One region of the Lentzea sp. CA-135723 genome, then DNA from elsewhere that is predicted to be linked to it. Evidence: riboswitches for the same ligand, from Rfam matches in the RefSeq annotation. Region 1 holds a riboswitch; the other holds the start of a gene.

Region 1 (3,976 bases):
GCGGAGATCAGCTCCCGCGCCTCGCCGAACGCCCACTCGAAGTCCTGCTCGGCACCCGGCAGGACGTCGAGCAGCGCGTGCTCCGTGATCACAGGCGGCAGAACCTGATGTCCGAGGCCAGCACGGCCTTGGCACCGATGGCCGCGAGCTTGTCCATCACGTTGTTCGCTTCCTTGCGCGACACCATCGCGCGCACGGCCGCCCAGTCGGGGTTGGCGAGCGGCGCGACCGTCGGCGACTCGAGGCCCGGCGTCAGCGCGATGGCCTCGTCCAGGATCGAGCGCGGGCAGTCGTAGTCGAGCATCAGGTACTGCTGCGCGAACACGACGCCCTGCAGACGGGCGGTGAGCTGCTTCTTCGCCGCCGTGAGCTCGGAGCCGTTGCGGTGGATCAGCACGGCCTCCGACTCGCAGATCGGCTCGCCGAACGGCACCAGGTCGTGCTGGCGCAGGGTGCGGCCGGAGCCCACCACGTCGGCGATCAGGTCGGCCACGCCGAGCTGGATCGAGATCTCCACCGCGCCGTCGAGGCGGATCACCTTCGCGGTGATGCCGCGGGCCTTGAGGTCGCGGCCCACGAGCTTCGGGTACGCCGTGGCGAGGCGCTTGCCCTCCAGGTCGGAGACCTTCCAGTCGGTGCCGCGAGGCCCCGCGTACCGGAAGGTCGACGACCCGAAGCCCAGCGCCAGCAGCTCCTCGACCGAGGAGCCGTTGTCGTCGGCGCCGGAGTCGGCGGCCAGGTCCCGGCCGGTGATGCCGAGGTCGAGGTCACCGGACGCCACGTAGATCGCGATGTCCTTGGGGCGCAGGAAGAAGAACTCGACGTCGTTGTTGTTGTCGAGGACGGTCAGGTCACGCGGCTCGTGCCGCTGCCGGTAGCCGGCCTCGGTGAGCATGGCGGAGGCGCGTTCAGCGAGCGCGCCCTTGTTCGGGACTGCTACGCGCAGCATGTGGAAGTCTCTTTCAGAGGTACTTGTAGACGTCTTCGAGGGTGAGCCCACGGCCCAGCATGAGCACCTGGAGGCGGTAGAGCAGCTGCGAGATCTCTTCGGAGAGCTTCTCGTCGGACTCGTACTCGGCGGCGATCCAGACCTCGCCCGCCTCCTCCAGGACCTTCTTGCCCTGCGCATGGACCCCGGCCTCAAGCGCTGCGACGGTGCCGGAACCCTCCGGCTTGGTGGCGGCTCGTTCGGTCAGCTCAGCGAACAGGGAATCGAAGGTCTTCACGGCACGACATCCTCCCATCCCGCGCACGCCCGTCCACACCGCGGTCGCATCTGTCCCAGGCCGTGGACGGATCTGTCCTGCATGGACACCCAGTAGCGTGAACTTCCGTGTCTGAGTTCGCCGAGGTACTCGAAGCACTGCGCCGGGTGCGCGGGATCAACCCGTTCTTCGCCCTCGACGTGGGCCGTCCGGACGAGTCGTGGCTGCCGGGAACGGCGTTGCTCGAAGGCCCCGCGCTCCAGACCACCATCGACGCCATCGCGGACCGCTACCGCGCCGAGGAGCCCAGGGTCGCGGCGAGTCTCTTCTTCCTCAGTTACACGGCCCGGTTGCTCAGCCCGCTCACGGCGGCGAACCTGCCGGTCGACGTCCGGCCGGAGAACCTCTGGTGGCAGCACCACCCGGCGAACGGCCTGAGCGTCCGCATCGACCTGCCCCGGCTGGGGCCGCCCGCCGCCGAGGCACTCGCACCGGTCGTCGAGGCGATCCAGGCGGTGACGCCGGTGGCGAGCGGGTTGCTGTGGGGCAATGCGATGTCGAACGTCGCGGGCGCGCTGAAAATGGTCGTGCGCGCCGGCCTGCTCACCGCGGAGGAAGCGGAAGAACGCGGCGAACGGCTCATGAGCGCACCGCCGTTCGAACAGGCGGGAGAATTTCTGGCCTTTCCCGGCGAGCTCGGGTTCCGGCGCCGGTCGTGTTGTCTCTACTACCGCGTTGCCGCAGGTGGGAAGTGTGGCGACTGCCCACTCGTGAAGTGAGGAACGCAACAACTCTTATGGCCGGTTGTGCTTGAGAGCCGGCTCAACTTACGGTGCACGCGCCGCAGTGACGGGAAGCCGGTGTGAATCCGGCGCGGTCCTCGCCACTGTGACCGGGAAGCGATCCCCGCCGAGCACGTCACTGGTCCCCGCCGGGACTGGGAAGACGCGGGGGCAGCGTTGATCCGGGAGTCAGGAGACCGGCTGCGGCGCCGCTAGGAGAGTTGACCTTCCACGAGGTATGGAGGAGCCCGTCATGACGAGCCCCGCAGCAAATCTGTCCGCCGTCCAGGTGCCGAAGTGGGCGTTCGCCGCCGCACTGCTCGGCCTGATCGTCACGTACCTGGTCCTGCAGGAGAACGGTCTCGCGCTCGGCGCGGGTTCCGAGTTGCTGCACGAGTTCTTCCACGACGGCCGGCACGCCCTCGGCGTCCCCTGCCACTAGATCCACGCAGATGACGACGACGTACAAGTCCATCGCACTGCGCGGCATCGCGGCCGGCGGCATCGCCGGTGTCGCGTCCGCGCTCGTGCAGCTGCTGGTGACCGAGATCCCGATCCGGGCCGCGCTCGCGGTCGAGGAGGCTCGCGCACCCGCCGGCGAAGAGGCCGGCCACTCCCACGGCGGCGAGGAGGAGCTCGTCAGCCGCGGCGCCCAGGTCGTGGGCGGCATGCTCGGCGTGGTGATCGTCGGCATCGCGGTCGGCCTGGTGTTCGCCACGGCCTACGCGCTGTCGAAGCGCTGGTTCACCGACCGCACGCCGTTCAGCCGCAGCTTCGCGTTCGGTGCCGCGGTCTTCGGTGCCGTGGCGCTGCTGCCGTGGATCAAGTACCCGGCCAACCCGCCCGCCGTCGGCGACCCGGAGACGGTGAACTACCGCACCGCGCTCTACCTCGGCGTGGTGGTCGCCGGTCTGCTGATCGTGTGGGGTGCGAGCTGGCTCGCCGAGCAGCTGCGCGCGCAGTCCCAGCCTGTACGCACGACGGCGGTGCTGCTCGCGGTCGCCGCGGCCACGGCCGTGGTGCTGCTCGCGTTCCCCGCCCCGCCGGACACGATCCCCGCGGACATGCCGGTGAACGTGCTGTGGCAGTTCCGCCTCAGCTCGCTCGCCCAGCTGGCCACGCTCTACGTCGGCATCGGCGTGGTGTTCGGCCTGCTGATCGACCCGGCCACGCGCAAGGCCAAGGCCGCGCAGAAAGCCGCTGTCGCCTGACGGTGCCGGGGTGGCCGCCCGTTCGGCCACCCCGCCCGCGTTCAGCCCTGGAGAGCCCGCAGCACCTCGACGTCCACGCCCACCAGGGACTCGCGGAAGATCCGCCGCTCCCCCTCCGGCACCTCGACGTCGCACGGCACCACCAGCACGGTGCAGCCGGCCGCGACCGCCGCCGCCACCCCGGTCGGCGAGTCCTCGATCGCCACGCAGCGCGCCGCGTCCACGCCCAGCAGCCGCGCCGCCTTCAGGTACGGCTCCGGCAACGGCTTGTTGAGGCCGTCGACCTCGTCGCCGCACACCGTCACGTCGAACAGGTCGCGGCCGATCGTGTCCAGCGCGACCTCGGTCAGCGGGCGTTCGGTCGACGTCACCAACGCCATCGGCACGCCCGACGCGCGCACCGCGCGCAACGCCTCCTGGGCGCCCGGCCGCCACGGCAGCCCGGCGCGGAAGACCTCCTCGGTGCGGCGCAGGATCCACGCGCCGCCGTCCACGAGGTCGGCGTCCGTCGGCTCGATGCCGACGTCGGCGAAGAGCAGGCGCATCGTCGTGGGCACGTTGGTGCCGACCATGCGTTCGCGGGTCTCCAGCGACAGCGTGCCGCCGAGCTTCTCCGCGTACTCGTAGAGCGGGATGTCCCACAGCTTCTCGGAGTCCAGCAGCGTCCCGTCCATGTCCCACAGGACCGCGCGCAGGTCAGACATCGAAGTACTTCGCCTCCGGATGGTGCGCCACGAAGGCGTCGGTGGACTGTTCCGGGTGGAGTGGAAGTTCCTCG
Region 2 (3,976 bases), 1.6 Mb from region 1:
CGGCGCCTGCCAGATCGTGAGCTCGTAGTGCTCCTCGTCCTCGTCCCTGCCGTTCGCGCAGACCCTGGCGCGGAACTCTCCCGGCCACGGCGCGGTGTGCCCGTGACCGAGCTTCGCGTCTCCGTCGACCGCGGTGTAGCTGATCTCGACGACCTCGTCCCAGTCCTCCAGGTCCTGCGGCTCCGGCGGTTGCATCAGCGCCCGCACCGACACGTCGACCACGCCCTCCTCGATGCCGGTGCGCACGGCGAACCCGGTCTCGACGGGCGTGGCGAGCCCGGTGGCGCTGAAGTCCGTCGCCTCGCAGGGTTCCTCGGCGAGCACGAACTGGTGGTTCGACACGGTCGCCTTGGTGGGCCAGGACATCCCGATGTACTCACGGCGCCGCTTCTCCAGCAACGCACGGGTGTACGCGTCCGGCATCGGCACGTCCGGGATGATCTCGGCGGTCGCCGCGATGCCGAACCCGATGGCCGCCACCGGGTCCTTCGCGAACGGGGTGCCGACGGCGTTGAGGATCGCCCGCGCCACCACCACGGCCGTGGCCAGGTGGGCCCGGCCGCGCTGGACGACGATCTGTTCCTCGTCGCCGGTGAGGCCGCTCTGGTCGGGCACGGCCGCGCGCACGTGCCGGATGACCAGGTCACTGATGCCGTGGTGCAGCGCCAGCACGAGCCTCGTCGGCGAGGACAGAGCGCTCTGCCCCTCGATGGTCAGGAAGCCGAAGGCGCCGTCGTGCGGTGGTGCAAGGCCGGCGATCGTGTCGGCGGGCGCGACCAGGTCGAGCTTCGCGACCGCGAGTTCCAGCGCGCCCAGCAGCCGTTCGGCGGGCAGGCTCGGGAACCGTTCCAGCGCCTGCTGCACGACCGTGGCACCGGGATGGCCGACGTGCTCGGGTCTGCGGGTGGTGTAGCGGCCGATGAGCGCGGCCGGGTCGGCTGGAATCAAGGTCTCCAGCGACGGCACGGCGTCTTCGATCAGTTTCTGAAAGTCCCCCATGCCCACGATTGTGGTGGTGCGGTGATCAATGGTCCAGCTCACAGCCATTTGACTACGTCTGATCCCTCCCGCACGATCCATGGTTGACAACAGCATCCGCACGCCGCGGGGGAAGCCGGTGCAACTCCGGCACTGACCCGCAACGGTGATAGTCCGACTGCCCGTGGCGTGTGGTGGCTCCAAGGACCCGTCGAGGACAGCGGGCTAGGGGAGGCGCAGTGATCAGGAGATCGGCGTTGGCCGCCGTGGTGGCGGCAGCGCTCGTGGTGACACCGCAGGCGCGGGCGGCGGAGACGCCGTCGGCCGGCACGTGGCTGGCCGCTCAGTTCGTCGGCGGTTCCCACCTGCTCAAGGGGCCTGACCTCGTCGATCCAGGGCTGACCGCGGACGGCGTGTACGCGCTGGCGGCCGCCGGGGTGGGCAGGTCGACGGCCGCGCAGGCGGCGGCGTGGCTCGGGGAGCCCGACCAGATGCTCGCGCTGGTCGGCGACGGTGACGCGGAGTCGTACGTCGGCGGGCTGGTGAAGCTCGCGCTGGTGGCGCAGACGCTCGGCACCGATCCGCACTCCTTCGCGGGCGTCGACCTGCTGGAGCGGCTCGGGCCGTTGCAGGAGGAGTCCGGGCGATTCCGCGACAGGACCGATCCCGAGTGGGACCAGACCAACGCGTTCACGCAGGCGTTGGCGATCATCGTGCTGAAGCGGGCCGGCGAGTCGTTCGAGAAGCCGTTGGCGTACCAGGTCTCCACGCAGTGCCCGGACGGCGGGTTCCCGATCGCGTTCGGGCAGGCGACCTGCAAGTCCGATGTGGACGGTACGGCGATGGTGCTCCAGGCGTTGCTGGCGGCGGGGGAGAAGTCGGCGGCGCCCAAAGCGCTGACGTGGCTCGTCGGGCAGCAGCAGGCCGACGGTGGCTTTCCGGCGGCGACGGCGGGGTCCAACGCCAACAGCACGGGCCTCGCGGTCGGCGCGCTCGTCGCGGGTGAACGCGGTGCCGCCGCGGACAAGGCCGTCGCGTACCTGAAGTCGTTGCAGGTCGGGTGTTCCGGGCCGGACGCGCAACGCGGTGGCGTCGCCTACGACGCGGCCGGGTTCGAGCTGTACCCGGCGATCCGGGCGACCACGCAGGCGATGCTGGGTCTCGCGCGGGTCAGCCTCGCGGACGTGTCGGCGGCGTCCGCCACGCCCGGCGTCCCCGCGATCGACTGCGCTGTCACGCCTCCTTCGTCTTCGGCGCCGCCGGTCTCCCCGGTGCCTGCTCCGGCCGGGCCCGAGGCGCCGGTGGATCCGCCGCTCGCCGTCACCGGGCCCGACCAGGCCGTGCCGCTGACGCTGTTCGGTTCGTTCGCCGTGCTCGCCGGTGCCGCCCTGCTGTTCGTCTCCCGTCGTCGGAAGGTTGGTGCGTGATGCGCCGCATGCTTGCTGTCCTCGCCCTGCTCGCGAGCACGTTAGTCGTCGCGTCCCCGGCCTCCGCCGCCCCGTGCGCGGGCGTCAAGGTCGTGGTGGACTTCGCCGCCCTGGGTGGTGGCGCCCAGACGGGCTGCGCCGCAGGCGACCCGGCGACCGGCCTCGCCGCGCTGACCGGCGCGGGCTTCACCTACTCGTTCGTGCCGCGCCAGCCCGGCTTCGTGTGCCGGATCAACTCGCTGCCGAATCCGTGCACCGCGCCCACGACCAGCGCGTACTGGTCGTACTGGCACGCCACCCCCGGCGACAGCTGGACCTACAGCACCTCGGGCGCCGGCAGCTACGACCCGGCTCCCGGCACGGTCGAGGGCTGGGCGTTCGGCGCCGGCACCGCCCCGAGCACCGCCCCGTGAAACGGTTCTTCCTCGCGCTGGCACTGGTAGCGGCGTTCGCACCGGTGCCGGCGCACGCGGCGGGCTGCGACGGCGTGACCGTCGTCGTGGACTACCGGGGGCTGGGCGGCGGCGTGCAGCAGGGCTGCGCGCCAGGCAGCCCGTCGTCCGGCATCGCCGCACTGACCGCGGCCGGCTTCGGCTACACCTACGCGCAACGGCAGCAGGGTTTCGTCTGCCGCATCAACGGAAAGCCGGGCACGGACTCCGACAAGTGCGTCAACACCCCGCCCGCCACGGCCTACTGGTCGTACTGGCACGCACCGGCCGGCGGCTCGTGGACCTACAGCAACCAGGGGGCGGCGACCTACGTCCCGGCGCGCGGCACCGTGCAGGGGTGGGCGTTCGGAGCCGGCGAACAACCCGGCATCGCCCCGCCGGCCGCACCGGCGCCACCCCCGCCTCCACCACCGGTGCAACAGCCTCCCGCACAACAACCGCCTGCGCAGCAACCGCCGGCGGTGACCACGACCACCGCGCCTTCCACGACAACGTCCGCGACGGCGCCGCCTTCGTCGGTCGCGTCGTCTTCGGCAGCGGTGACAGGGGAGTCGTCGACGTCGGTCGCGGTGGAGACCGTGCGGCCGGTGGAGGAGAAGGCCCTGGAGGAGAAGTCGGGCCTCGGCTGGTCGTGGACGCTGCTGGGTGTGCTGGTGATCGCCGCGCTCGCCGGGGTGGGGCTGGTCGTGGCGCGGCGTCGGCGCGCGGTGGAAGAGGAATGAGGCTGCTGCCCGGCGCGCGGTGGCGGCGTGAGGCTGCTGCCCGTGCGCGGTCGCGATGGTGCGTGGTGAGCGTGGCGTGAGGCTGCACTCCGGCGCCTGGTGGTTGTGGGCCCTCGGCCTCGCCACCGCCGCCAGCCGCACCACCAACCCCTTGCTGCTGGGCCTGGTCCTGGCCGTGGCGGGCGTGGTCGTCGTGACGTGCCGCGCCAACACGCCGTGGGCCGGCACCTACGGCGTGTTCCTCAAGTTCGGCCTGCTGATCATCGGCATCAGGGTGCTCGTGCACGCGCTGCTCGGCGGCGTCACGGGCCCGACCGTCCTGTTCACGCTGCCGCAGGTCCCGCTGCCCGACTGGGCCCAGGGCATCCGCGTCGGCGGCCCGGTCAGCGCGGAGGGC

What was found. A riboswitch is a leader RNA that binds a small molecule or an ion and turns the genes downstream of it on or off. The one in region 1 is predicted to bind cobalamin.
Region 2: linked by a shared signal. The riboswitch ahead of ACQEU1_RS20260 (LPXTG cell wall anchor domain-containing protein) and the one ahead of ACQEU1_RS12090 (CbtB domain-containing protein) in region 1 are both predicted to bind cobalamin.

The regions. Positions count from the first base shown of each region.
Region 1 is NZ_JBNJMK010000001.1:2,866,007-2,869,982, forward strand. Features, by position in the region: gene ACQEU1_RS12070 (antibiotic biosynthesis monooxygenase family protein) at 1-92, opposite strand, end outside; gene hisG (ATP phosphoribosyltransferase) at 89-949, opposite strand; gene ACQEU1_RS12080 (phosphoribosyl-ATP diphosphatase) at 963-1,226, opposite strand; gene ACQEU1_RS12085 ((2Fe-2S)-binding protein) at 1,334-1,984, shown strand; cobalamin riboswitch at 2,033-2,207, shown strand; gene ACQEU1_RS12090 (CbtB domain-containing protein) at 2,241-2,429, shown strand; gene ACQEU1_RS12095 (CbtA family protein) at 2,440-3,198, shown strand; gene ACQEU1_RS12100 (HAD family hydrolase) at 3,240-3,902, opposite strand; partial or broken gene ACQEU1_RS12105 (hypothetical protein) at 3,895-3,976, opposite strand, start outside.
Region 2 is NZ_JBNJMK010000001.1:4,508,533-4,512,508, reverse strand. Features, by position in the region: gene ACQEU1_RS20265 (DUF6461 domain-containing protein) at 1-999, opposite strand, end outside; adenosylcobalamin-variant (AdoCbl-variant) riboswitch at 1,099-1,170, shown strand; gene ACQEU1_RS20260 (LPXTG cell wall anchor domain-containing protein) at 1,218-2,405, shown strand; gene ACQEU1_RS20255 (hypothetical protein) at 2,405-2,818, shown strand; gene ACQEU1_RS20250 (hypothetical protein) at 2,815-3,579, shown strand; gene ACQEU1_RS20245 (CbiQ family ECF transporter T component) at 3,656-3,976, shown strand, end outside.